DNA from 2 places in the Symbiopectobacterium sp. genome. Region 2 is predicted to be linked to the other one. Evidence: riboswitches for the same ligand, from Rfam matches in the RefSeq annotation. Region 2 holds a riboswitch; the other holds the start of a gene.
What was found. Region 2 has a riboswitch for thiamine pyrophosphate ahead of thiB (thiamine ABC transporter substrate binding subunit). Riboswitches for the same ligand answer to the same signal wherever they lie in the genome.
Positions count from the first base shown of each region.

Region 1: another riboswitch for thiamine pyrophosphate. It lies ahead of thiC (phosphomethylpyrimidine synthase ThiC); the one in region 2 lies ahead of thiB (thiamine ABC transporter substrate binding subunit).

Region 1 is NZ_JBPETA010000085.1:1,601-12,988, reverse strand. Features, by position in the region: gene ACTBDZ_RS09630 (DUF1481 domain-containing protein) at 49-762, opposite strand; gene hupA (nucleoid-associated protein HU-alpha) at 773-1,045, opposite strand; gene ACTBDZ_RS09620 (YjaG family protein) at 1,232-1,822, opposite strand; gene nfi (deoxyribonuclease V) at 1,918-2,595, opposite strand; gene hemE (uroporphyrinogen decarboxylase) at 2,634-3,698, opposite strand; gene nudC (NAD(+) diphosphatase) at 3,780-4,553, opposite strand; gene rsd (sigma D regulator) at 4,662-5,126, shown strand; TPP riboswitch at 5,373-5,495, shown strand; gene thiC (phosphomethylpyrimidine synthase ThiC) at 5,625-7,583, shown strand; gene thiE (thiamine phosphate synthase) at 7,580-8,224, shown strand; gene ACTBDZ_RS09585 (HesA/MoeB/ThiF family protein) at 8,217-8,984, shown strand; gene thiS (sulfur carrier protein ThiS) at 8,981-9,181, shown strand; gene ACTBDZ_RS09575 (thiazole synthase) at 9,183-9,872, shown strand; partial or broken gene thiH (2-iminoacetate synthase ThiH) at 9,869-11,013, shown strand; partial or broken gene ACTBDZ_RS09565 (PLP-dependent aminotransferase family protein) at 11,207-11,388, opposite strand, start outside.
Region 2 is NZ_JBPETA010000045.1:1,843-19,013, forward strand. Features, by position in the region: gene thiQ (thiamine ABC transporter ATP-binding protein ThiQ) at 89-838, opposite strand; gene thiP (thiamine/thiamine pyrophosphate ABC transporter permease ThiP) at 822-2,450, opposite strand; gene thiB (thiamine ABC transporter substrate binding subunit) at 2,426-3,439, opposite strand; TPP riboswitch at 3,484-3,613, opposite strand; partial or broken gene sgrR (HTH-type transcriptional regulator SgrR) at 3,638-5,312, opposite strand; gene sgrT (glucose uptake inhibitor SgrT) at 5,403-5,567, shown strand; gene ACTBDZ_RS06540 (NADPH-dependent F420 reductase) at 5,652-6,278, opposite strand; partial or broken gene ACTBDZ_RS06545 (LysR family transcriptional regulator) at 6,383-7,285, shown strand; gene leuD (3-isopropylmalate dehydratase small subunit) at 7,319-7,921, opposite strand; gene leuC (3-isopropylmalate dehydratase large subunit) at 7,936-9,348, opposite strand; gene leuB (3-isopropylmalate dehydrogenase) at 9,351-10,445, opposite strand; gene leuA (2-isopropylmalate synthase) at 10,445-12,019, opposite strand; partial or broken gene ACTBDZ_RS06570 (AMP-dependent synthetase/ligase) at 12,514-14,315, shown strand; gene ACTBDZ_RS06575 (thiamine pyrophosphate-binding protein) at 14,632-14,937, shown strand; partial or broken gene ACTBDZ_RS06580 (hypothetical protein) at 15,175-15,649, shown strand; gene ACTBDZ_RS06585 (hypothetical protein) at 15,752-15,889, shown strand; gene cra (catabolite repressor/activator) at 16,171-17,171, shown strand, end outside.

The DNA of each region.
Region 1 (11,388 bases), on a different contig from region 2:
ATTGAACATATCAAAATCAGGCAATTACACAAATTTATGTACAGGCTCCTACTCGCTGGCAAACGGCTTCCACCGACACAAATCTTCCTCAGCCACCAGCAGCAGTTGCGTTCCCGCAGGGGCATCCAACCACGCCACGCGCAGCGTGACCTCTGGGCGATGTTGCCGCTGTTCCGCTATCCATCTCAGCGAGAGCAGATCAAAATCAGGGCTGACGTTCTGTCCATCACAGGTGAGCACGCGATTGCCCTGTAGCACCCCCTGACGCAGTCTCACACTGCCTGTGCGCAACACCTCGCTGAGTTCCAGCACCCGCTTGGCATCAAACTGAAACAGCGCTATCTCATCGTCAGAAACGCTTTCACGCCGATCGTCGAGTTGCCGTTGCATAAAGCTCACCGTGCCGTCGTCAACAAATCGAAGATGGAGACTTTCCGGATGGACACCACGATAACTGCGCTTTATTTCACGCAGGTGGTCCTGAACAAACAGGTAACGCGTTTCCACCCCGTGACGATCGGGCCACAGGTTATCATCCTGCAACGCATTGGAGAGTGTCACTAACTGCGTGCTGTGTTGTTGGCTGTCATCCTTGCGCCACACGCGCACCACTGCACGATCGCCTACGTAACCGGTGGCGAACGTCGTTGGCGGGGGCGAGTGGCTGGAACAGGCGGTGATCAATCCGGCAATAGCCACCGTGCCCAGCCTGCGCCACAAAAGCAAAAGGGGCGCTAACGCCCCTTTGCTTGAATCCTTCACTGGTATTCGCTTATTTAACAGCGTCTTTCAGTGCTTTGCCCGCAACAAATGCCGGGACATTCGCCGCAGCGATTTTGATTTCTTTACCCGTTTGCGGGTTGCGGCCAGTGCGCTCGTTACGATGGTTCACTTTAAACGTACCAAAACCCACTAATTGTACTGCATCGCCTGCTTTCAGAGACTCAGTTACCGCGGCCAGAGTGGCTTCTAACGCTGTTTTAGCCTGAGCCTTGGACAGGTCAGCTTTGTCTGCAATCACATCAATCAGTTGAGTCTTATTCATAAGTTATCCTTACAGTGTGTTTATCGCTTGCTTAGCATCGAGTGCGACGGATATGCTCAAAAGCACTCTCCTGCATACACGCACCGACAGCCACTTTTTTTACGCCCCCAAAATGTAGACCAGACAGGGTGCGGATGTGAAGCCCTTCAACTTGTCATTTAGGGCTTTAAATCACGTTTTATCGCCTTATTGGCCTAAATTTATGCCAATATTGCTGCTTCCCGCTTCCCGCAGGTCGGCGCGCAGCCCTTTAATCAATTCCAAATCACGCTCTTCACATGCCGCCAGCAACCGAAAAATCTCCCACTGAATATCCCATTCTTCTTCGATCGCGGGCAACGTGTAGAGTTCTTCGTCCGTCATTTCACGGCCAGCTTGCGTCATTTCCAGCATCGCTACCGTGCGAATGGAGGTTTCGCTAATGGCAATCGCATGCTCGAGCGTGGCACCACTCAGTTGCGAATGAATCAGTTCACCCAATGTAATGCACGCGTCAATGGCCGGATAGACACCGTATAAATCGTAATCATCAGCGGAGGGAATAGCGTCTTCCCATTTCTCCAACTGGCTGTCGAAATTGACCTTGGCCTCTTTCACCACCAGCACTTCCCACACCAGATCGAGGATGCGGCGATACAGCTGCGCATCACCAAACTCGGTCTGGCGGCAGAATTCATAATAGTTCGGATACATCCGCTCGCAAAGGCAAGCCATAAAAGTCACATGCTGCCAGCTTTCCAGCTTCTCCAGCCGCAGGTGAATCGGATTACGTAACATCGTCGACGCTCATTATTTTTAATGGCAGGCAGTGTACCTGAAAATTTTGCCTTGCCCTATGCCTGAATTCTTAAACTTACCGCATCCCGCCTGCATTACTGCGGATTTTCACGCAGCCAGCGTTGAAAGGCTGGCCGTTGTGAGGCAACGGCGTCCGCCCAACGCGTAGGTTCGGGTAAACGATAGCTCTGCTGGCAGCGTTTTACCCACATCAGTGCGCTGTTCAGGCTTACCCGATGGCCGGTTGAGATAAACAGCGGATTACAGCGCGCCTTGCTACGCCACACCCAGCCAATCTGTTCGTCATGGTCCATCAGCGCGCTTTGGCTGCCGGGTGCTTCAGAAAGCGGGGCACTCTGACCACACAGCCGTTTTTTAGCCACGCCAATGGTCGGGACATCCACCAATAACCCAAAATGGCTGGCAACGCCCAACCGCCTGGGGTGTGAAATACCGTGACCATCAACAAACAGCAAATCAGGCTTCTGCACCAATTGTTCCCACGCGGCCAACAGGCCAGGACACTCACGAAAAGAGAGCAATCCCGGCACATAGGGCATTACCGTCGGGATACGGGCAATCTGGTACTCAACCAGCTGAAGTGAAGGGTAGTGCAATATCGCAATCGCCGCCCGCGTCACCGTTCCCTCTTGCTCGAACCCGACATCAGCCCCGCCAATAAACGTAGGCTCGACAAAGGACAGGCTGTCAACATGCACGATTTCCTGTGCCCGCCGTTTCTGCTCCGCTTTCAATGCTTGCGTATCCATCACCCTACTCCTTAAGGCGAGTTCAATCCTGATGATGGCAATTATTGATGGAACGGGCGCGACAACCGATGCACCGCATCCACAAAGGCACCGGCATGTTCCGGTGGCACATCCTGATGAATCCCGTGCCCCAAATTGAACACGTGACCATTCCCTTGACCGAACGCGGTCAAAATCGTCTCAACTTCTTGCTCGATACGCGTGGGGGACGCATAGAGCATTGATGGGTCCATATTGCCTTGCAGCGCCACCTTGTCCCCAACCCGCGCCCGCGCCTCACTGATATCCGTGGTCCAATCCAGACCCAGCGCATCGCACCCTGTCGCGGCCATTGCTTCCAGCCACTGACCGCCGCCTTTGGTAAACAGCGTCACCGGTACGCGCCGCCCCTCATGCTCACGCAGCAAACCGTCCACAATTTTGTGCATGTAGTGCAGTGAAAACTCACGGTAATCGCGCCCGCTCAGCGCTCCGCCCCAGGTGTCGAAAATCATCACCGATTGCGCACCGGCCTTGATCTGCGCATTAAAATACAGAATCACGCTGTCAGCCAGCTTATCCAGCAGCAGGTGAAGCGTCTGTGGCTCAGCAAACAGCATTTTCTTGATAACCGTAAACGCTTTACTGCTGCCACCTTCCACCATATAGGTTGCCAGCGTCCAGGGGCTGCCGGAAAAACCGATCAATGGCACCGCACCGGCCAGTTCGCGGCGAATGGTACGAACCGCATCCATCACGTAGCCCAGCTCCTGTTCAGGATCGGGAACCGGCAACCGCGCCACATCCGCAGCGGTTCGAACTGGATGTGTAAAGCGCGGTCCTTCCCCGGTTTCGAAATAGAGTCCCAATCCCATGGCATCCGGCACGGTGAGAATATCGGAAAACAGGATGGCGGCATCCAGCGCATAGCGCCGCAGCGGTTGTAGCGTGACTTCACAAGCCAGCTCTGGATTTTTGCACAGCGACATAAAATCACCCGCTTGTGCGCGCGTTGCTTTGTACTCCGGCAGATAGCGGCCTGCCTGGCGCATCATCCATACCGGCGTAACATCAACGGGTTGGCGCAGTAGCGCGCGCAGATAGCGATCATTATTCAGGTCTGGCATGCGGTGTCCTTTTGTCATCCTGAGAGAGGGTCAAAACGCGATAACGAAACGATTGGCGCGAAGTGTAGCACGCCAGCGGCGCTATTCCTGCCCATCGCGACACAGTACCACGGTGTCTTCAATCAAACGTCGCGCGACCGTACCCGCCGGTGGGAGAATCGGCAGTTGATCGTAGCGGAACCAACCGGCATCTCTGAGCTCTTTGGGATCGTGGCGCAGGTCACCGTCGGCATACTCGGCCATGAATGCCATCATCAGCGAATGCGGGAACGGCCAAGGCTGTGAGCTGATGTAGCGCAGATTTTTAATACGAATATTGCTCTCTTCCATCACTTCACGGGCGACCGCCTGTTCCAGCGTTTCGCCCACTTCCACGAACCCCGCCAGCACGGTATACATATTGCCGCGGTGACGCTGGTGCTGCGCCAGCAAGATCTCTTCGCCACGCCGGATCGCCACGATCACACACGGGGCGATTTGCGGGTAATACCGCTCTTTACACTGCGGACACAAGCACGCCAGCTCCGTTTTGCTGTGCACCATTTTCTGCCCGCAATAGCCGCAAAACTGGTGAGAACGATAAAACTCGGCCAGTTGTACACCGCGCCCTGCCAGCTGAAACAGCGCCACGTCTTCATCCAGCAGTTGGCGTACAGAATCCATCTGTGACGTTTTCTGGTGACTGACCAGCCATACGCACTCCCCCCGCCACTCCCCTATCTGGCGTCCAACAATGCCTTCCAATCCGCACTGCGCCGCCGTGCCATGCGGGAGTTTCCCTTCGGGCAGCCACACTTGATTATCATGGCTGACCACCCACCATCCATGCTCATCACCTTTTAATGTTTGTTCCATATCTTTTCTATTGCTCCACAGACACTTCACTGGAATTTTAACTGTCAGGGATATGGCAGAATTTCATCGTCACCGATTGTTCTTTCTTATCAATGCACGGAGTCAACAATGTTAAACCAATTACAAAGTCTGACTGAGTACGTTGGTGGCAATAATGCGTTAATCGACCAATGGCTACAAGCACGCAAGCAACTTCTGATTGCCTATTACCATCTGGTCGGCATTAAGCCAAACAAAGATAAACACACACCGCTGGATGAGCAGGCGCTGGATGATTTTTGCCACAACCTTGTGGACTATCTTTCCGCCTGCCATTTCCATGTCTATGAGCGCATCTTGCAAGAGGCAGTCGCACTGAGCGATCAAAAGCTGGCGCAAACGCACCGTCTGGCGCTAGCGTTGCAGGCCAACACGCAATTCATTATGGATTTCTACGACAGCAGTCTGGCGACCGCCATCGATCACGACAACTGCATTGAGTTTCAGCAAGCGCTGTCAAGCGTCGGCGAAGCCATGGCGGAACGCTTTACTCTGGAAGATCGACTGATTCGTCTGGTCATTGATAAAGAATAACACCATTGCCCCACCTTACATTTTGACAGTGTCTCTTAGACGTCCTAAAGTGTTATACCCTAAATAATTCGAGTTGCGGGAAGACGGCAAGGGAGAGAATCCCGATGAGCTTACTGAAGTAAGTGATTCGGGTTAACGAGTGCAGCCAACGCACCTGCAACTTGAAGTATGACGGGTTTAGCGTTTTATTAACCTCATGGTAATGGGGTTATTGCCTGGTAAACAGCCGCTGTGTTGACTATCGTGCGTATCTTGTCGGAGTGCCTAGCGTGTTTATGTCCTACATAAGACGCAGGCTGAGACCGTTTATTCGGGATCCGCGGAACCTGTCAGGTTAAAACCTGCGAAGGGAACAAGAGTAATCCATTCTGTTTTGTCACCGTTATCACCGCCATGTTGTTACCGGCATAGCGCGTAAAATCGGGGCCAAGGCAACCATAATTACTTCCTGCGAGCTCCAGACAAGCATTTTTCCTTAACCATAATCAGGAACATGCTATGTCTCAATCACCCGCTACAACGCCTAAAACCCCGTCTGGCCGTCGCGAAAAGCGCGAAGCCGCCGAGGCCTTTATTCATAACTTGCGCGGCACCGCCTTCCCTAACTCCACGCGTATCTACCTTGACGGGTCGCGCAGTGATATCCGTGTGCCGATGCGGGAAATCGCCCTTAGCCCAACGCTGTTGGGTGGCGACAAAGACAATCCCCGCTATGAACCTAACGAAGCCGTGCCGGTGTATGACACGGCGGGGCAGTATGGCGATCCCGACGCACGGCCGGACGTGCGTACCGGGCTGGCCAAACTGCGTGCCGATTGGATTGCTGAACGTAACGACACCGAGCCACTTTCCGGCGTCAGTTCCCGTTTTACCCAGCAGCGATTGGCGGATGCCGGGTTGGATCACCTGCGCTTTGAACAGTTACCGCAGCCCAAACGCGCCCAGTCAGGCAAGTGCGTCACGCAGTTGCACTATGCGCGCCAAGGGATCATCACGCCGGAAATGGAGTTTATCGCCATCCGCGAGAACATGGGACGTGAGCGCATTCGCAGCGAAGTGCTGCGCCACCAGCACCCAGGGCAAAGCTTTGGCGCGATCCTACCGGACAACATCACCCCGGAATTTGTGCGCCAGGAAGTCGCCGCAGGCCGTGCCATCATCCCGTCCAACATCAATCACCCCGAATCTGAACCGATGATTATCGGGCGCAATTTTCTGGTCAAGGTGAACGCTAACATCGGCAACTCGGCGGTCACCTCGTCTATCGAGGAAGAGGTGGAAAAACTGGTCTGGTCCACGCTGTGGGGGGCCGATACGGTGATGGATCTCTCCACCGGACGCTATATTCACGAAACCCGCGAGTGGATACTGCGTAACAGCCCGGTGCCGATTGGTACCGTTCCTATTTATCAGGCGCTGGAGAAGGTCAACGGCGTGGCGGAAAACCTCACGTGGGAAATGTTCCGCGATACGCTGCTTGAGCAAGCAGAGCAAGGGGTTGATTACTTCACCATTCACGCAGGGGTGCTGCTGCGCTATGTGCCGATGACCGCACAGCGCCTGGCCGGCATCGTATCGCGCGGCGGCTCCATCATGGCGAAGTGGTGCCTGTCGCACCATCAGGAGAACTTCCTTTACGTCCACTTCCGTGAAATCTGCGAGATTTGTGCAGCCTACGATGTTGCCCTGTCGCTGGGCGATGGCTTGCGTCCCGGCTCCATTCAGGATGCCAACGATCAGGCGCAGTTTGCCGAGCTGCATACCCTGGGTGAGCTGACCAAAATCGCCTGGGAGTATGACGTGCAAGTGATGATTGAAGGGCCGGGGCATGTGCCGATGCAGATGATTCGCCGCAACATGACCGAAGAGCTGGAGCACTGTCACGAAGCGCCGTTCTATACATTGGGGCCGCTGACCACCGATATCGCTCCCGGTTATGACCACTTCACTTCCGGTATCGGGGCCGCGATGATTGGCTGGTTCGGTTGCGCCATGCTCTGCTACGTTACGCCAAAAGAACACCTTGGGCTGCCCAACAAAGAGGATGTGAAGCAGGGGCTTATCACCTACAAGATCGCCGCACATGCAGCCGATCTGGCGAAAGGACATCCCGGTGCGCAGATCCGCGATAACGCCATGTCCAAAGCGCGCTTTGAGTTTCGTTGGGAAGACCAGTTCAATCTGGCACTCGACCCGACAACCGCACGCGCCTATCACGATGAAACCCTGCCGCAAGAGTCCGGCAAAGTCGCCCATTTCTGTTCCATGTGCGGCCCCAAATTCTGCTCGATGAAAATTTCGCAGGAAGTGCGTGAGTACGCGGCGAAAAATCCCGTCCCCACCGTGGAAGCGCAGCCGATTGAAGTCGGCATGGCAGAGATGTCCGCCCAGTTCCGAGCGCGCGGCAGCGAGCTCTACCACAGTGCCACGACGCTGCTCGGGGAGGAAGCCAAATGAATCCGGCATTTCCCGCGACCGCACCCCAGCTCGGGCTTTATCCTGTAGTGGACAGCGTGACCTGGATCGAGCGCCTGCTCGGTGCTGGCGTAAAAACCATCCAGTTACGCATTAAGGACAAAACCGCAGAACAAGCCGAGACCGCCATCATGCAGGCCATCGCGCTCGGGCAAGATTATCAGGCACGCTTGTTTATTAACGATTTTTGGCAACTGGCCGTCAAACATCGGGCATACGGCGTGCATCTGGGTCAAGAGGATCTGGATAGCGCCGATCTGGAGGCAATCCGCAATGCGGGGCTACGTTTGGGGATTTCAACCCACGACGACGTGGAACTGGCTCGCGCTGTAGCGCTCAAACCGTCTTATATCGCCCTCGGGCATATCTTCCCGACACAAACCAAAGAGATGCCCCCCGCCCCGCAGGGCGTGAGCGAATTGAAGCGTCACATTGATGCGCTACAAGGGCGTTTCCCTACCGTGGCCATCGGCGGCATCAGTATTGACCGCGTGCCGAGCGTGCTGGCAACCGGCGTCGGCAGTACTGCAGTGGTCAGCGCAATCACGCAGGCCGCCGACTGGCGCCAGGCCACCGCCACCCTGCTCATCCTGATTGAAAATCAGGAGGTTCATGATGCTTAACGATCCGGCACTGAGCGATCAAGAGTTCTTACGCTACAGCCGTCAATTGCTGCTGGAAGATATCGGCCCGGAAGGACAAGAAAGGCTGAAAAAATCCCGCGTGCTGCTGGTCGGCATGGGCGGGCTAGGCGCGCCCGCCGCGCTCTATCTCGCTGCCGCAGGGGTCGGCAGCTTGACGATCGCCGATGATGACCAACTGCATATTTCCAATCTACAACGGCAAATCCTCTATCGCACGCAGGATATTTCTCGCCCCAAAGCCACGCTCGCCAAACAGCAGCTCTTGGCACTCAACCCGTTAACCGAGGTAATAACGCTCACTGAGCGTCTGGCGGGAGAAACACTACGCAGCGCCGTTCAACAGGCCGATCTGGTGCTGGATTGCAGTGACAACATGACTACACGCCACGCGATTAACGCCGCTTGCGTTCAGCAGCAAACGCCGCTGGTCAGCGGCAGTGCAGTTGGCTTTAGTGGACAACTGCTGGTGCTAACGCCCCCCTATCCGCACGGCTGTTACGCCTGTCTCTATCCGGAAGCGACAGAACCGCAGCGCAACTGCCGCACCGCCGGTGTACTCTGCCCGGTGGTCGGGGTCATCGGCACACTTCAGGCGCTGGAAGCCATCAAGCTACTGGCGGGGTTGCCTTCCGCACTCAGCGGCAAGCTGCGCCTGTTTGATGGTAAGCAACAGAGCTGGCAAACCTTTCAGTTAAGCCGCTCGGCGCGCTGCCCGGTCTGTAAGGGTATCGCGACATGAACATCACGCTGAACGACACCCCTATGGCGTGCGATGAAGGCACCACGGTGGAAACCCTGCTGGCGGGGTTGGATCGCTTACAGCCCGGCACGGCGCTGGCGATAAACCAGACCATTGTGCCGCGTGACGAATGGGCGACACGGCCCGTTAGCTCAGGCGACGATATTCTTCTTTTTCAGGCTATCGCAGGGGGTTGATATGTTGCAGATTGCCGATACACGCTTTTCTTCCCGGTTATTAACCGGAACGGGTAAATTCGCCACCGCCGAACTGATGCACGCGGCATTGCAGGCATCGGGTTCTCAGTTAGTCACACTGGCCATGAAGCGCGTTGACCTGAAAACCGGTAATGACGCCATTTTCGCGCCGCTCAAACAGCTTGGCGTGAAACTGCTGCCCAACACCTCAGGGGCGAAAACCGCAGATGAGGCGGTGTTCGCCGCACGGCTGGCGCGCGAAGCGCTGGGCACGCACTGGCTGAAACTGGAAATTCACCCCGATGCCAAATACCTGTTGCCCGACCCGATTGAAACCCTGCGCGCCGCTGAGCGCCTGGTCAAAGAGGGATTTGTGGTACTGCCTTACTGCGGCGCGGACCCGGTGCTGTGCAAACGGCTGGAAGAGGCAGGTTGCGCCGCCGTGATGCCGTTGGGTGCGCCCATCGGCTCCAATCAGGGGCTGCAAACCCGAGATTTCCTGCGCATCATTATTGAGCAGGCCACAGTACCCGTCGTGGTTGACGCAGGTATTGGTGCACCCAGCCACGCCACCGAGGCGCTGGAGATGGGGGCCGATGCGGTGCTGGTTAACACGGCGATTGCCGTGGCGCGCGCCACCAGCACGCTGACCGGCTTTCTTCATCAGATAAGGTCGGAGGCGCAATCATGACGCGCGCTTTTCGTACCCGCTGGGAGCAGCTCGATTGGGATGCCATCACTCTCGATATCAACAGCAAAACCGCCCACGATGTGGAACGGGCTCTCACCGCAACCACGCTCTCCCGTGACGATATGATGGCACTGCTTTCCCCGGCAGCGCTGCACTATCTGGAACCGCTGGCTGCACGAGCTCAGCAACTGACCCGACAACGCTTCGGTAATACCGTGGGCTTTTATGTTCCACTCTACCTGTCAAACCTGTGCGCCAATGACTGCACCTACTGTGGTTTCTCCATGAGCAACCACATCAAGCTCAAGACACTGAACCAAGAGGAAATCCTGCGTGAGATCGCCGCCATCAAAGCGCTGGGGTTTGACAATCTGCTGCTGGTCACGGGGGAGCATCAACGTAAAGTCGGCATGGATTATTTTCGCGACATGTTGCCACTGATTCGGCCACACTTCAGCGCGCTGAAGTACAACCGATGGCGCAGGAGGATTACGCGGAGCTGAAAAGGCTGGGGCTGGACGGCGTGATGGTCTATCAGGAAACCTACCATCCGGTAACCTATCAGCAACATCACCTGCGCGGCAACAAACAGGATCTCCATTGGCGCCTGGACACACCGGATCGCTTGGGCAGCGCCGGGATCGACAAGATCGGGCTCGGCGCGTTGATCGGCTTATCGCACAGTTGGCGCACTGACTGCTATATGGTGGCGGAGCATCTGCTGTATTTGCAGCAAACCTACTGGCAGAGTCGTTACTCCATCTCCTTTCCGCGTCTGCGGCCCTGTGCGGGGGGGGGGATCACACCCGCTTCGATCATGGATGAAGCGCAGTTACTGCAAGTGATTTGCGCGTTCCGCCTGCTGGCACCCGACGTGGAATTGTCGTTATCTACCCGAGAATCCCCCTATTTTCGCGATAACGTGGTGCCTATTGCTATCAACAGCGTTAGTGCATTTTCCAAAACGCAGCCGGGAGGCTATGCAGACGATCGTTCCGAATTGGAGCAATTTTCCCCCCATGATAATCGCCGCCCGGAAGCTGTTGCACAGGCAATCGCGCAGGCCGGTCTGCAACCGGTATGGAAAGACTGGGATGGGTATTTGGGAAGGCAACCGCATCATCAACATAACGCTGGATAAAGGGGCGAATAGTGCCATTATTCGGCGATAAAACGGCCAAACCATGCACCCTTTGTTTATCTTTCGCTACGTAAAGTGATGATGTTGACGACCTCGATGCGTCGACCAAAACCGAATTGTTCCATTCGGTTTTGCCCCTCTGCCGATACAGGGTGGCGCTATCGCCCTGTATCGGCCCTTCTTCGACATGCACCTAGTGGCCGCTCACCGTATCTTCGTGCAGCAGGTGTTCTGCCTGCTCGCCAATCACGCGTAGCATCTGCTGCATCTCATCGGTTAACGGCAGACGGTAGTGCACGCGCATACAGTTGCGGTATTTGCCGGACGCAGAGAACAACGAGCCAGAGGCTATCTGAATACCGGACTGGCGTAGCA
Region 2 (17,171 bases):
AGTCAGTTAATTAGCCGTTTTATATAAGCACGGGCGTTGCAATAGGCGCAATACCCACAAAGAATAAAAAGTGAAAATTTTATTCAGCTCACAAAATATCCTTTGTTGAGTCGCCGCGCGATGTAGACGATAAGTCATGCGCTGTGCTGATCCCCAGTATCCGCGCTGCCTCGCTGCTGCCGTCACACAGCGACGTCGTAGGACCATCGTAGGCGATGTTCCCGTCGACCAACAGCAGACTGCGTGGAGCAATACGCAACGCGTCATCCAGATTGTGAGTGACCATCAGCAGCGTAAGCTGCTGCTCTGCACACACCCTATCAACCAGCGTGAGCATATCCTGACGCAGCGCCGGATCGAGCGCGGAGAACGGTTCATCCAGCAGCAGGATAGGGCGTTGGCGCAGCAGGCAGCGGGCCAATGCGGCGCGCTGGCGTTGACCGCCAGACACCTGTGCGGGCAGGCGTTGCATCAGGCTGCTTAAGCCCACGTGTTCTGCAATAGCGTGCAATGCCTGACGCTGTGCTGAAGTGAGGCGCAAACCAGGGTGCAGGCCAAGCGCAATATTTTGCTCCAGCGTCAGGTGCGGGAACAGGTTGTTTTCTTGAAACAGAATTGACACCGGACGCTCGGCGGGCGGCGTAAAGCGATGATCGTCGCCATTGAGCCACAGTTCGCCGCTGTTCGGTAATAAAAAACCGGCAATCAGGCTGAGCAGCGTGCTTTTACCCGCACCGCTGGGACTCAACAGGGCAACGCGCTCTCCCGCAGCGATGCTGACATCGAACTGCATGGGGGCCTGTTGATAGAGATAAGTGAGTTTATTCAACGACAGCATGTCGGCCCGCCCGTTTTTGCCACAGGGTCAATGTCTCCATCACGGTAAACAACGCGAAACAGAGCAGCATCAGCAGCAGTGCGGTTACCGCACCGTCTACGCTGCGATAAGCGCCAATTTGTTGGTAAAGATAGAAGGGCAACGTGCGGAACTGCTCATTGCCAAACAGGGCGATAATGCCGAAATCCCCAACCGAGAGTACGCAGGCAAATGCCATTGTCTGCGCGATCGGTTGTTGCAACGCGCGCAGCTCAATCAGACGAAGACGGTGCCAGCCGCGAATATCCAGAGACTGACACAGCAGATTATAGCGCTGAGCGATGTCGAGCATCGGGTTCTCCAACACCTTGAGCGCGTAGGGAATGGCCATCAGCGCGTTAGTGGCGACCACCAGCCCATAGGGTGATGTCGGTAGCCCAACGGTATTGTTGAGAACAAGAAAGAAGCCCGTCGCTAACACAATGCCCGGCATCGCCAGAATCAGCAGGCCGCTGATGTCCATCAACTGTCCGGCCAGCCGCTGCTGACGCAGTTTCAGCTCACGGCTGCTCCACAGCAGCATCAGGGTCAGGATGACGCAAAGCACACCTGCGCCGAGCGCGATACGCAGGGATGTCCACAGCGTTTGCCACAATGCGGGCTGTTTCAGCACCGTCAGCATCGCCGGACTGAGACCGTCCAGCACCACAGCCAGCAACGGTGGCAGCAGCAAGAACAGTGCGGCAACGATAATCACGGTATCGCCCAGCCGTCCAGCCAGCGAATCCTGTGGGTTGCGCCAGCGCAATTGCTGGGTATTGCCCACGGCAAACCACGATCCGAGTCGTTGGCTCAGTAGCACCAACCCCAGACAGCAGACCATCTGGATCATCGCCAATCCTGCCGCGCGCGCAGGAGCGTAATCAAAGCTCAATGCCTGATAGATAGCCAGTTCAATCGTGGTGGCGCGCGGGCCACCGCCGAGTGAGAGTACGGTGGCAAAACTGGCGAAGCAGAGCATGAAAATCAGTGCCGCACTGGGCAGGATTTGACGCCGTAACCACGGCCATTCAATAAGACGAAAAGTTTGCCAGGCATTCATGCCCAACTGGGCCGCTAACTGACGCTGCTCCGTGGAGATGGACTCCAGGGCTTGCAACAGCAGGCGTGTTGCCAGCGGCAGATTGAAGAACACGTGGGCCAGCAGAATCCCTTGCAGGCCATAGGGAGAAAAGGTGTAGTCGATGCCGAGCGCGCTTAAGCCTTGTGCCAGCCAGCCCTGTCGCCCGTAAACGCGCAGTATGCCAAATACCGCCACCAACACCGGTAACACCAGCGTCATGGCGCACAGGCGCAGCAGCCAGGTTCTGCCGGGGAAATGGCGGCGATAGAGGGCGCGCGCCAGCACAATGGCGGGCAGCGTGGAGAGTAGCGCCGAAAGCAATGCCTGCCAAAAGGTAAAGCGCACTATGTACCACACATAGCTATCACCCCATAGCGTGTGCCATGGGGTATCAGGAGCCTGATGCCAAAGTGCGCCAAACGCGAGTAGGGCAACACCAGCCAGCAATGCCGCGGTAAACAGCCCAGGCCAGAGCCAGTGTGGGATCAGCGGCTGACGGCGCGTTGCCATGCCTGAATCCACTGCCCACGCAGGTCCGCCACCTCTTGTGCGTTAAAGGACAGCGCTTTTTCCGGGCGCGCCAGCGATTGGAAACCTTCCGGCAGTGCCACGCCAGTGACCGGATACATCCAGTTGGTGGTTGGGATCAGGCTTTGGAATGTCGGGCTGAGGATAAACTGCATAAAGCGGTTAGCGAGTTCCGGCTGCTTGCTGGCGGTCAACTGCCCGGCAACTTCAACTTGCATATAGTGGCCTTCGCTGAACAGCGCCGCTGCGTAGTTAGTCTTTTTCTCTTCGATAATGTGATAGGCCGGAGAGGTCGTGTAGCTCAGCACCAGATCCGCTTCGCCTTTAAGGAACAGGCCGTAAGCCTCGCTCCACCCTTTGGTGACGGTAACGGTTTTACGCGCCAGTTTTTGCCAGGCGTCAGGCGCTTTATCGCCATACACCTTTTGCATCCACAGCAGCAGGCCCAGCCCCGGCGTGCTGGTGCGCGGGTCTTGATAAATCACCTTCAGCGGCTGATCGCTGTTGATCAAGGCACCAAGGCTGGTCGGTGGATTTTTCAGCGTGTCTTTGTTGTAGACGAACGCGAAATAGCCGTAATCGTAAGGCAGGAAGGTGGCATTATCCCAACCGCCGGGCAGCGTCAACGCGTCGGTTTTCACGTGGTGTGCAGCAAACAGCCCGGTATTCGCAGCCGCTTTGAGCAGGTTGTTATCCAGCCCCAGGACGATATCCGCTTTGCTGTTTTTACCTTCCATGCGCAAGCGGTTCAACAGGGCAACGCCATCTTCCAGCGCGACAAAATTCAATTCGCACTCGTACTCTTTTTCGAAGGCTTTTTTAATCGCCGGGCCGGGGCCCCATTCAGACGCGAAGGAATCGTAGGTGTAAACGGTCAATGCGGGCTTGGTATTAGCGGCAGCAGAGCAGAATAGCACGGCAGAGAGACCGAGTACGGGAAGCAATAAACGGGATAATAGCGACTGTAACACTTTGCACTCCTGGGTATATTAGGGTGGCAAAGGACTTTGAGGCAGGCGAATGCACTCTTAAATCCCTTAGCCGGTATTAACCGGATCAGGTTCGACGGGTATTTTCTCAGCATAAATACCGTGCGTTGACAATGCGATATCGTCAAAAAACGGCCTGCACCCCGTTGAGAACGTCATTATTGTAAAGGGTTTGTAGCATCAGGGAAAGTCGGCGTCGTGCTCCGGCGGCACAAACCAGGTGGATTTAAAGTCGAACCAGCCCAACATGTTCATACGCACGCCGCGCATGCTGCGCTGCCCCTGCAACTGTAACCAGTGGTGAAACAGCGGGTGGATCTCACCGCTTTTCAATCAGGCGCTGGCTGAAGTCGGCGATAGAGAGCGTTTGAGCGCGCCAGCGCTGTGCGTCTTGTTGTAACGAATCACTCAGGCAGTGACGCAGCAGCGGTAGCTCATACAGCAGGGCGAACAGCGAGAACTCCAGCGGTGGGTAGCAGTTTACGCTGCTCAGCCAGATATCGCCTTCCGCTTCTCCCAGATACCATTGCTCGTAGTCGACTTTCTGTATATGCAACGTCACGCCCTGTTGCGCCAACAGGTCATGCATGATCTCGCCAATGATGCGGTACTCGGGGTGCTCCTGATAAAACGTCAGGGTGACATCTGTCAGGCCAGCAGGTTTCAGTGGTTGATTATCAAAACGCTGGTGATGCCAACGAGGCAGTAAGCTGTACGCTGGCGACCAGATATGTCGGTGGGTGCTCGTCGTCTGGCTGAGCAGCGCGATAGGGTGGAAGATCTGGCTGATCCAGCGGCGCACCTCGCTGTTCGCGCTCTGCGCGGAACGGGTATCAAACAGCAGGAAATAGCATCCTTCCTCCATGAGGCTTTCCAGCTCGTCGCGCGTGGTGGTGTCGCTTTGTACCTGAATGGATACCGGCAGCTCTTCGGAGGCGTCTGGCAACACCCAGATATTGACCTCATCGATCAGTGCCCGGTAGCCGAAATAGTCATCAAAGGCTTTTATTTTCAGCTGACTGTCGCTGTTTTTCTCCACCGCATAGGGGCCGGTGCCGACAGGGTGGCGCGCAAAATCGGCCTGAGTCTGCCAGTCGTGGGGCAGGATCATGGCATGCGCGCTGCCGAGCAGCCAGGGGAGCCAACCATCGGGTTCGCTCAGTTCCACATCAATCACAAAGGGAATGGGGGAGGTCACGCGTGTGATGTGTGAGAATAATGCCTGCGACGTCAACCGCATTACCGAGGCGATAACATCCTTCATCACCAGCTCGCGTCCATCGTGGAAGCGGATCGCAGGGCGTAAATAAAAACGCCAGCGGTGCGGCGTAATTTGCTGCCAGTGGTGCGCGAGGTCCGGTGCGATTTCCCCGTTTTCCCCATTTATCTTGGTTAACCCGCTGAAGATCTGCCTGACGATATGCATCTCAGAGCGTCGCAGTGCAGAGCCGGGCAGCAGGTTGCGCAGCGGTCGATAATAGAGCACGCGCAGCAGATGTTTCCCCTGGCGAAAACGACGGCACAGGTGGGAAAGCAACATCTGGCGTACCGTCTCTTTATCACCGATCAACTGGATCAATTGCTCGACGCGATCCTGCTCCAGCAAGTCTTCCGCGCGCTGTTGTTGCAGCGTTAAGCCGGTATAGATAAAACTGAGACGGGAGCGTTTTCCTCGTCCCGCTTCCGCCTGCCACAGCAGCCACCCCTCTTTTTGCATGGCTCCGAGTAGTGAACGGATATGACGGCGCGAGCAGAGTAATACCCCGGCCAGCTCTTCGAGCGTGGTGTCGGTATCCTGCCCCTGAAAGCGCTGCCAGAGGCGGACAAACTGCTGTTGCAAACGTGTCGACGACATAAAAGAGGAACTCCGCGAACCAAAGTCATCAATTTATCTTTCCCTATATTACGGCGATACTGCACAACAAGGAAAGCACGGAGGTGGCTAATGGCGATTTCACGGCTCAATCAATTTTACCGGCACTACTTCTTGCACTGCCCTGGCTGCTGGCTGAGGAGGATCAGCGCTCAGCAAAAACTGGCGTTGTTACAGCAAGTGACGCAATGGCATACCGATGCGATGTCGGAAGAAGAGTACCGGCACTGGCTCTAGTGCTGTTCTGGTAGTAGAGAAACTTCTGAGTAATGGTGCTTTTCACCAGCCAGCGGCCTGTGCCGCTGGCATTTTTATTGCCCATCAGTTGCGTTGTACGCCTTCCAGTGCCGCCAGCAACGCCTCTTTGGTCATGCGCACGCAGTAGGCCGTACCCCGTTCAAAGCGCCACCCTTCGGCGAGTGTGCCAACGTCGACCGCATCAAAACCGAAAGTTTCGTACAATTCACGGGCAATCTGCTTGCCTTGCGCATTGTCCCCCGCCAGTGGCAATGCGCGACGGTTGGGACTGCCCGCCGGTAAACCATCGCTTTCCAATTGAGTCATCTGAATGGCATTGAACGCCTTGGTGATGAGGGCTCCGGGTAAATGGCGTGCCAGTAGTTCGCTAGTGGTGGTTTGTGCACTGTCGAGCACATCAACCTGACCATCACGCTCCGGGTAATAATTGACCGCATCGAGCACCTGCTTGCCCGCCAGCAGCGCGGCAGGCAATCGATCGATTGCTGTCAGCGGAACGGCTATCACCACCACATCACCAAACTGAATGGCCTCTTCTACCGTTCCAGCCTGACAGCCCACCATCGAGCGGAAGCTGAACAGCGTTTGCGGGCCACGTGAGTTACTGAGCATCACCTGATGCCCGGTGTTAATCGCGAGCGTGGCAATCGTTCGCCCGACAAAGCCTGCGCCAATAATGCCTATTTTCATGCTGATCTCCTGTTGCGTCATTCATCAACAGGGAGCGTAATTCACCACTAAAATAAGATAAAATCACAAATGGAACATAAATAAACAACCAATTGGGGTGAATGATGGACAGGTTGACCAGCATGCACATCTTTGTTAAAGCTGCTGAACTGGGCTCTTTTGCCGCAGTGGCAGAGGCATTGCGCCTTTCCCCGCAAGGGGTGGCTAAGCATGTGGCCTGGTTAGAGGCGCGTCTGGGCGCTCGACTGCTCAACCGCACCACGCGGCGTCAAAGTTTGACCGATATCGGCCGCAGCTATTACGAACGCTGTAAGATAGTGTTGGCGGAAGTCGATGCGGCAGAAGCGATTGCGCTGGAGATGAAAGCAACGCCGTCAGGAACCATTCGGGTTAATGCGCCCGTCACCTTTGGCGCTTATGCGCTTGCGCCCTTTATTACCCGCTATCTCGATCGTTATCCGGATACGCAGATCGAGCTGACGCTTAACGATCGCATGGTCGATCCGATTGAGGAAGGTTTTTAAGTGATCGTGCGCATCGGTGAACTGGCCGACAGTTCGATGATCGCCTGGCCGTTAAGACCCTATCGGCTGATTGCCTGCGCATCACCCACTTATGTGGTGCGCGAGGGTTTCCCTGAGAAACCCAGCGATTTGGCGCATCACGCTTGTCTGGTGTACGGCGAATGGACGCCCACTGTGCCGTGCCGCTGGTTGTTCCAGCGTGATGGGCAGAGCGAAGAAGTCAGGCCAACCGGACGGTTTCGCGCCAATGACTGGAAAGCGCTGCTGTATGCGGCAATCGAAGGTTATGGCGTCACCTTGGGTCCTGCCGATGTGTTGGGCAAAGAGATTGAAGCCGGACGTTTGGTTCAGGTTCTGCCGGACTATGAAGGTCCAGCCCGCCCGATGCATGTGCTGGTGCCTGCGGCAAGGCGGCAAACGGTTAAGATCCGTTGCTTTGTCGATGCGCTGAGAGAGGCTTTTGGCGAAGGTATGGGGCTGTAAAATAGAAGGCACCGCAGAGCGGTGCCTTGTGGGTTAACGCAAAAAGGCCGGTTGCTGCTGTTCGTAACGAGCTATCGCCTCTTCGTGTTGTAACGTCAAGCCGATGCTGTCCAGCCCGTTGAGCATGCAGTGACGGCGGAAACTGTCGATCTCAAACGGGTATTTTTTCCCGCCAGCATCGACCGTCTGCGCTTCCAGATCCACCGTAAAGGTAATGCCTTGTGTACTGTCGACCAGTTTGAACAGATCGTCGATATCGGTATCACTCAGTTTTACTGGCAGCAACTGGTTGTTAAACGCGTTACCGTAGAAAATATCCGCAAAGCTTGGGGCGATCACCACGTGAAAACCGTAGTCGGTCAGTGCCCAGGGGGCATGTTCACGGGAAGAGCCGCAGCCGAAGTTTTCGCGCGCCAGCAGGATGGTGGCACCTTTATAACGCGGTTTATTCAGCACAAACTCCGGGTTGGGTTGCTGCCCCGCGTCATCCAGAAAACGCCAGTCGTGAAACAGATGTTGGCCGAAACCGGTACGCGTCACCTTCTGCAAAAACTGCTTGGGGATGATCGCATCCGTGTCTACGTTGGCGGCGTCCAGCGGCACGACCAGCCCGGTATGTTGGGTAAATTTAGCCATCAGGCGTCTCCTTATTAATTCGCGGACGAAGGTAATTCGCGGATATCCGCGAAATGCCCTGTCACGGCGGCGGCGGCAGCCATCGCTGGGCTGACCAGGTGAGTACGGCCCGCACGCCCCTGACGGCCTTCAAAGTTACGGTTGCTGGTGGATGCACAGCGCTCACCGGGGTTCAGGCGGTCATTGTTCATTGCCAGACACATGGAGCAGCCCGGTAGACGCCATTCAAACCCGGCTTCAATAAACACTTTATCCAGACCTTCCAGCTCCGCCATGGTTTTCACCGGGCCAGAGCCGGGCACCACGATAGCTTGCACGCCGGCAGCCACTTTACGCCCTTTGGCGATAGCGGCGGCAGCGCGCAAATCTTCGATACGCGAGTTAGTACAGGAACCGATAAACACTTTGTCGATAGCGACATCGGTCAGCTTGATGCCCGGTTGCAGGTCCATATACGCCAGCGCTTTGGCAGCAGAAGCACGCTCAACCGGATCGCTGAAGGATTCAGGATCGAGGATATTCTGGTTCACGGCGATTACTTGCCCAGGGTTGGTGCCCCAGGTTACCTGCGGCGCGATATCGGCGGCATCCAGTGTGACGACGGTATCAAACACCGCATCTGCATCGGATTTCAACGTGCTCCAGTACGCCACGCCAGCGTCCCAATCGGCCCCTTTCGGTGCGAACTGGCGGCCTTTGAGGTAGGCAAACGTAGTTTCATCCGGTGCCACTAAACCGGCCTTTGCGCCCATTTCAATCGCCATGTTACACAGCGTCATGCGGCCTTCCATGCTCAATGCGCGGATGGCGTCACCACAGAATTCCACCACGTGGCCCGTACCGCCTGCGCTGCCGGTTTTACCGATAATCGCCAGCACGATGTCTTTTGCGGTGATGCCGGGCGCAGCCTGGCCTGTTACTTCAATTTTCATGGCTTTGGCGCGACCCTGCTTCAGGGTTTGCGTCGCCATCACATGTTCCACTTCGGAGGTGCCGATACCAAACGCCAGTGAGCCAAAGGCACCGTGGGTAGCGGTATGGGAATCGCCGCACACAATCGTCATGCCCGGCAGGGTCATGCCCTGTTCCGGCCCGATAACGTGGACGATGCCTTGATACGGGTGGTTCAGATCGTACAACTGCACGCCAAACTCGGCGCAGTTCTTGATCAGTTCCTGCATCTGGATGCGGGCCATTTCACCACAGGCATTGATGTCTTTGGTCTGAGTGGACACGTTGTGATCCATGGTGGCAAAGGTTTTGCCCGGCTGGCGCAGTTTGCGCCCCATGGCACGCAGGCCATCAAAGGCTTGCGGAGAAGTGACTTCATGCACCAGATGGCGGTCGATATACAGCAGCGGCGTCTCATTCTGCGCTTCGTACACCACGTGGGCATCAAACAACTTCTGGTATAAGGTCTTGCTCATGGTTACACCCCTTGCGCCACAAAGCGGGCAATCGCATCGCCCATTTCGTCGGTGCTGATGGCTTTGCCGTCACGGCCCGCCAGATCGCCAGTGCGATAGCCTTCGGCCAGCGCGGTGTTTACCGCGTTTTCGATGGCGTTAGCCGCGTCATCGGCTTCCAGGCTGTAACGCAGCAGCAGTGCCAGTGACAGAATCTGTGCGATCGGGTTAGCGATGTTTTTGCCCGCGATATCCGGCGCGGAACCGCCCGCCGGTTCGTACAGGCCGAAACCTTGTTCGTTCAGGCTGGCGGAAGGCAGCATACCCATCGAACCGGTGATCATCGCACATTCGTCAGACAGGATGTCACCAAACAGGTTGGAGCACAGCATCACGTCGAACTGGGACGGATCTTTGATCAACTGCATGGTGGCGTTGTCGATGTACAGGTGCGCCAGCGTCACGTACGGGTAGTCTTTGCTGACTTCGGTGACGATTTCACGCCACAGGATGGAGCTTTGCAGCACGTTAGCTTTATCGATGGACGTGACTTTGCAGCGACGCTTACGAGCCGACTCAAAGGCAATACGGGCGATACGCTCGATCTCGAAACGGTGATAGACCTCGGTGTCGAACGCACGCTCGTGCTGGCCGCTGCCTTCACGGCCTTTCGGCTGACCGAAGTAGATACCGCCGGTCAGTTCGCGCACGCACAGAATGTCGAAACCGTTTGCAGCGATGTCGTTGCGCAGCGGGCAGAAGGCTTCCAGCCCTTGATACAGACGTGCCGGGCGCAGGTTGCAGAACAGACGGAAGTGCTTACGCAGTGGCAGCAATGCGCCGCGCTCCGGTTGCTCAGCCGGCGGCAGGTGCTCCCATTTCGGGCCGCCAACCGAACCGAACAGAATGGCGTCAGCCTGCTCGCAACCGGCGACGGTGGCGGCTGGCAGTGGCGTGCCCTGGCGGTCGATGGCGATGCCGCCGACGTCATATTCGCTGGTGGTGATACGCAAACCGAAACGCTGGCGAACCGCGTCTAATACTTTATGGGCTTGCGCCATGACTTCTGGGCCGATGCCGTCACCGGGTAAGACGGCGATATGGTAACTCTTTGTCATCACACTGTTTCCTGGCTATTTTGTTGTTTGTTGTGGTGCTGCAAACGCTGAATTTCTTGTTCTACCAACTGTGCGCGTTTGTTGTTCAATACGTTGACCATCGCCTTGGCGGAGGATTCGACGATGTCGGTCGCCAGGCCCACGCCGTGGAAGCGGCGGCCTTGATCAGCGGCGACGATATCCACTTGCCCCAGCGCATCACGTCCCTGGCCCTTGGCGGACAACTGGTATTTCACCAGTTCAATGCCGTAGCCCGTGATGCGGTTAATCGCCTGATAGACGGCATCGACCGGTCCGTTGCCGGTAGCGGCCTCGGCTTGCACCTCGCCACCACAGGCCAATTGCACTGACGCGGTGGCAATTGTGTTGGAACCAGACTGCACGTTGAAGGCATCCAGGCGATAGAACTCTTCGTCTTCCTGCTGGCTGTTGATAAAGGCCAATGCTTCTAAATCGTAGTCGAATACCTGACCTTTTTTGTCGGCCAGCTTCAGGAAATCGGTGTACAACTGGTCTAGATTAAAATCGCTTGCTTTATAACCCATCTCTTCCATGCGGTGTTTCACCGCCGCACGGCCAGAACGAGAGGTCAGGTTCAGTTGCACTTCTTTCAGGCCGATGGATTCCGGCGTCATGATTTCGTAGTTGGAGCGGTTTTTCAGCACGCCGTCCTGATGGATGCCGGAGGAGTGGGCGAAGGCGTTAGAACCGATAATCGCTTTGTTGCCGGGGATTGGCATGTTGCAAATCTGGCTCACCAACTGACAGGTGCGATAGATTTCCTGATGATTGATATTGGTGTGGACGTTCAGCAAATCCTGACGGGTTTTGATCGCCATGATCACTTCTTCCAGCGCGGTGTTGCCTGCGCGCTCGCCCAGACCGTTCAACGTGCCTTCTACCTGACGTGCGCCAGCCTGCACAGCAGTAATGGAGTTGGCAACCGACATCCCCAGATCGTCATGGCAGTGCACGGAAATAATCGCTTTGTCGATGTTCGGCACACGATCGTACAGCGTGGTGATGATGCCGCCGAACTGATACGGCGTGGTGTAACCCACGGTGTCAGGGATGTTGATGGTGGTGGCACCGGCGTTAATTGCGGCTTCAACGATACGGCATAGGTTATCGATAGGCGTACGGCCAGCATCTTCACAGGAGAACTCTACGTCGTCGGTGTAGTTATGCGCCCGTTTGACGGAGTGAACCGCTTTCTCAATGACCTGCTCGAACGACAAACGCAGTTTGGATTCGATGTGCAGCGTAGAGGTGGCCAGGAATACGTGAATGCGGAAGGCTTCGGCAACGCGCAGCGCTTCGGCGGCGACATCGATGTCTTTATCGACGCAGCGGGCCAAACCACACACCCGGCTGTTTTTAATCTGACGCGCAATGGTCTGTACCGATTCGAAATCGCCCGGCGAAGAGACCGGGAAGCCGACTTCCATCACGTCCACGCCCAATCTTTCCAGCGCGTAGGCCACTTGCAGTTTCTCTTTTACACTCAGACTGGCTTGTAATGCCTGCTCACCATCACGCAATGTGGTATCGAAAATAATGACCTGCTGGCTCATTGGAAAGATTCCTTATCGTGTTTATTCGAGCGCCGAACAGGTAAAAAAACCCGCGCATCGGCGCGGGTTCTTCGTTCTGTGTAACGTGAAATCAGCTCTGACTTTCACCCACAGGCATACCGCGCAATGTTGATGCGTGTAGTAGTAGGCCTAGTAGGAAAGTGTGTTTGAACATGATATCTCGTCTGATCCGGTTAGCTGCAAAATTCGCCACATACCGCTTAATCGCGGGAATGGCATCGCTCGTGCTTTTATTGGTACTTGATTCTTGTGGGTATGTCAAGCATTTGTGATCATCGAACGGTGTTCGTTCCCGGTCACGACGAAATCGTTTGCGTTGCCGTCGTCACGTGGAGCGCGCAAATGGGCAGATGTGCGTGGCGTCAACCTTCCATCATGTCAATGTGAAAGATCGTTGCGGTTTCTGGCAAGATCAGTAGACTGCGCCAAAATAATAAACAGTTGTACGCTGAAATTTCCCAGGCTCATTTTTTATGTCTACCCATTTGTCGCAATACCATTTGGTTGAACGCATCCAACACCTGATTGCTCATTGTTCCGGCCGTACCGCACTGCGTGAATGGTCTGCCTCTGGCGAAACGCAGCTTACCTGGTTTCAGGCCGGTGCGCGTATTCGTCGCATTGCCAGTGCACTGCTCTCGCTGGGGATTGATGCCCAAGAGCGTGTCGCGTTGTTCTCTCATAATTCCCTCAACTGGTCGCTGGCAGATCTCGCGACGCTGTACGTGCGTGGTGTGACCGTCCCGATTTATGCCACCAACACGGCGACACAGGCTGCGTTTATCATCAATGACGCGGATATTCGCACCATTTTTGTCGGTTCTCAGCCTCAGTATGATGCGATATTGGCGCTGCTGCCGGAGTGTCCGCAGCTTAAGCGCATCATCGTGCTCGATGACAATGTGAATCTGCATCACTGCCCGTTGGCGCTGACGCTGGCGGCGTTTGAGGCCGATTGGATGACGCCTACTGGCAGCCTGCGCTGCAACAGCGCATTGATGAGCGTAATCTGGACGATCTTTTCACGTTGATCTACACCTCTGGCACGACCGGTGAGCCGAAAGGGGTGATGCTGGATTACGCCAACATGGCGATGGTGCTGAAGCTGCACGATGAGCGCCTGTGTGTGTCGCAGGACGATATCTCTCTGAGCTTCCTACCGCTCTCTCACGTGTTTGAGCGCGCCTAGTCGTTTTACATGATGCACACCGGTGCACAAAACGTCTATCTGGCCGACACCAATCTGGTACGCAATGCGATGCAGGCCGTTTCACCGACGGTGATGTGTGCGGTGCCGCGTTTCTACGAGAAAGTGTATAGCGCCATTCACGAAAAAGTCGCGCAGGCACCCTGGCATCGTCGCACGCTGTTTAACTGGGCCATCGCGCAGGGGCGCAAGGCGTTTCTGGCACATATTTCAGGTAAATCACGTTCACCGTTGCAGGCGCTACTGCATCGCGTCGCCGATCGGCTGGTGCTGACCAAGCTGCGCCACTTGCTGGGCGGTAAGATTCGCTTTATGCCTGCGGCTGGCGCCCATCTGGATGAGAATATCATTCTGTTTTTCCAGTCGATGGGCGTGCGCGTTATTTACGGTTACGGCATGACGGAAACCTGTGCCACGGTATCGTGCTGGGAAGCGAATAACGTGCGGCTGGGCTCGATCGGCACGCCGCTACCGGGTATTGAAGTGCGCATTGGCGACGAAAACGAAATACAGGTGCGCGGCGCTACGCTGATGCGCGGTTATTTCCGCCGTCCGCAGGAAACCGCTGAAGCCTTCACCGCTGATGGCTGGCTGAAAACCGGTGATGCCGGGAAGCTGGATGCCGAGGGTAACCTGTATATCACCGAGCGCCTGAAAGACCTGATGAAAACCTCCGGCGGAAAATATATTGCGCCGCAGCACTTGGAAGGCACCTTGGGTCAAGACCGATTTATCGAGCAGGTGGCGGTGATTGCCGATGCGCGCAAATACGTGTCTGCGTTGATTGTGCCTTGCTTTGAAGCGCTGGAAGAGTACGCGGCATCGGCCAACCTCAAGTATCACGATCGCCTCGAATTGTTACGTCATAGCCACATTATCGAACTGTTTGAACAGCGTCTGCGCGAGATGCAAAAAGAGCTGTCACGCGTCGAACAGGTCAAGCGCTTTACCCTGCTGGCGACCCCTTTCTCTATGGAGAGCGGGGAGTTAACGCCGACATTAAAACTGCGACGTAAGATCATCGCCCAGCGCTATCAGCTGGAAATTGATGCCATGTACGGCGAATAACCCCGAGTAACTTGCAGCGGGTGAGGTACACGAATTTTTAACTTTTTTGCTGAAAATTTCCCGCTGCAATTGGCTATCATCGCGGAATAATCACTATCCGCGATGACGCCGTTTAGCGTTTTATCTCAGTCGAATCCCTTCTGGCGGTGTAAACCCGTTTCCACTTGTTTGTTCCTCGCTTCACCCTTGTTTGCCTGTGCCGTCGTCTAACGTTATGGTAATCGGCTATATTCAAATTCTGGATAAGACAATGACGTGTGTCGCGCTGTGATGTCAGTGCCGCGATGCCGCTCTCAGAACGAAAAGAGGCAATCCCATGGAGATGTTGTCAGGCGCCGAGATGGTGGTTCGATCGTTGATCGATCAGGGCGTGAAATATGTGTTCGGGTATCCGGGCGGGGCCGTATTGGATATTTACGATGCGCTACACACCGTGGGCGGCATTGACCATATTCTGGTGCGCCACGAGCAGGGTGCAGTGCACATGGCCGATGGTTACGCGTGCGCCACCGGCGATGTCGGTGTGGTGCTGGTCACCTCGGGTCCGGGTGCCACCAATGCGATTACCGGTATTGCCACCGCCTATATGGACTTCATCCCGATGGTGGTGTTGTCTGGGTAGGTAGCCACCTCGCTTATCGGTTACGACGCGTTTCAGGAATGCGACATGGTCGGCATTTCTCGTCCGGTGGTGAAGCACAGTTTCTTGGTCAAACAGGCTGAAGATGTGCCCACGGTGCTGAAAAAGGCATTCTATCTGGCATCAAGCGGGCGTCCCGGCCCGGTGGTGGTGGATTTGCCGAAAGATGTGATGAGTCCGGCCAACAAACTGCCGTATCTCTATCCCGATGCGGTCACCATGCGCTCCTACAATCCGACGATTCAAGGGCATAAGGGGCAAATTCGTCGTGCGCTGCAAACCTTGCTAAGCGCCCAGTCACCGATCATTTACGCGGGTGGCGGGGTTATCAATGCGGGGTGCCATGAAGAACTGCGCCAACTGGCAGAACGTTTGAACCTGCCGGTCACCAACTCTCTGATGGGATTGGGTGGTTTTCCGGGGACGCACCGTCAGTGTCTGGGCATGCTTGGTATGCACGGCACTTACGAAGCCAACATGGCGATGCACAATGCCGATGTGATCTTCGCCGTCGGCGTGCGTTTTGACGATCGCACCACCAACAATCTGGCGAAGTACTGCCCGAATGCTACGTATCGATATCGATCCGGCCTCCATTTCGAAAACGGTCAATGCGGATATTCCCATTGTGGGTGATGCGCGCCAGGTGCTGGCGCTGATGCTGGAACTGCTGGATCAGGGCGAAGCGCAGTAGAATTTTGACGCGCTGCGCGACTGGTGGCAGCGTATTGAGCAGTGGCGTGCGCGCCAATGCCTGAAATATCCGTTAGACAGCGACAAGATCAAGCCGCAGGCGGTGATTGAAACCTTGCACCGTTTGACCGACGGTAAAGCCTATGTGGCATCGGACGTGGGGCAGCACCAGATGTTCGCTGCGCTGATAAAGAGGTTCACTGTGTCGGTGAACCTTGAGGTTGCTGACAAACCTACCTAAAACGGTCATTCCCGCGCAGGCGGGAATCTCATACAGGCTAAACGCGTTCATTCTGCCCGAGATCCCCGGCCTACGCCGAGGACGACGAAGAGGTTGGTAGGTTTTTTCAGTAGTCTGAGGGCTCACTGTGTCGGTGAGCTTTTTATTTTTCTCTCTATAACCCTGAACAACAATAAAGCGGTTGCTGATTGCCAGCTTCTGCGGTTAGATCTATACGATATCCATGCTTAAGATATGGACATCCTTATTTTTTATTTTCCAGCTTATTTAAAGGGGCTAACGTGAAACTGGATGAAATCGCGCGCCTTGCGGGCGTTTCACGCACTACTGCCAGCTACGTTATCAATGGCAAGACCAAACAATACCGCGTCAGTGATAAAACGGTAGAAAAAGTGATATCGGTGGTGCGTGAGCATAATTATCATCTCAATGCGGTGGCTGCTGGATTACGCGCTGGGCGTACTCGTTCTATCGGGCTGGTGATTCCGGATCTGGAAAACACCAGCTATACCAAAATTGCCAATTATCTGGAGCGTCAGGCGCGTCAGCGCGGTTATCAATTGCTGATTGCCTGCTCTGAAGATCAGCCGGATAACGAGATGCGCTGCATTGAGCATCTGCTGCAACGCCAGGTTGATGCCATTATCGTGTCGACAGCGTTGCCTCCGGAGCATCCGTTCTATCAGCGTTGGGCTGGGGACAGCTTGCCGATTATCGCGCTGGATCGCGCGTTGGATCGCGAACACTTCACAAGCGTAGTGGGTGCCGATTGTGAGGATGCGGAAATGCTGGCACAGGAACTGCGCAAGATCCCGGCGGAGTCAGTGCTCTACCTCGGGGCGTTGCCGGAGCTTTCAGTGAGTTTCCTGCGCGAACAAGGGTTTCGTATGGAGTGGGCAGAGGATCCGCGTCAGGTGAATTTCCTTTATGCCAACAGCTACGAACGCTCAGCGGCGGCGACGGCGTTTGAAGAGTATTTGCAGCATCACCCGATGCCGCAGGCGCTATTCACCACCTCGTTTCCGCTGTTGCAAGGGGTGATGGATATTACGCTGAAGCAGAGCGGACGGCTGCCGAACAATTTGGCGATTGCCACGTTTGGTGACAACGAACTGTTCGATTTCCTCGAGTGCCCGGTGCTCTCCGTGGCGCAACGCCATCGCGAAGTGGCTGAGCGGGTGCTGGAATTGGTGCTGGCAAGTCTCGATGAACCTAAGAAGCCCAAGCCCGGTTTGACGCGCATTCGGCGCAGTCTCTATCGGCGCGGTTCACTCAGTCGCCG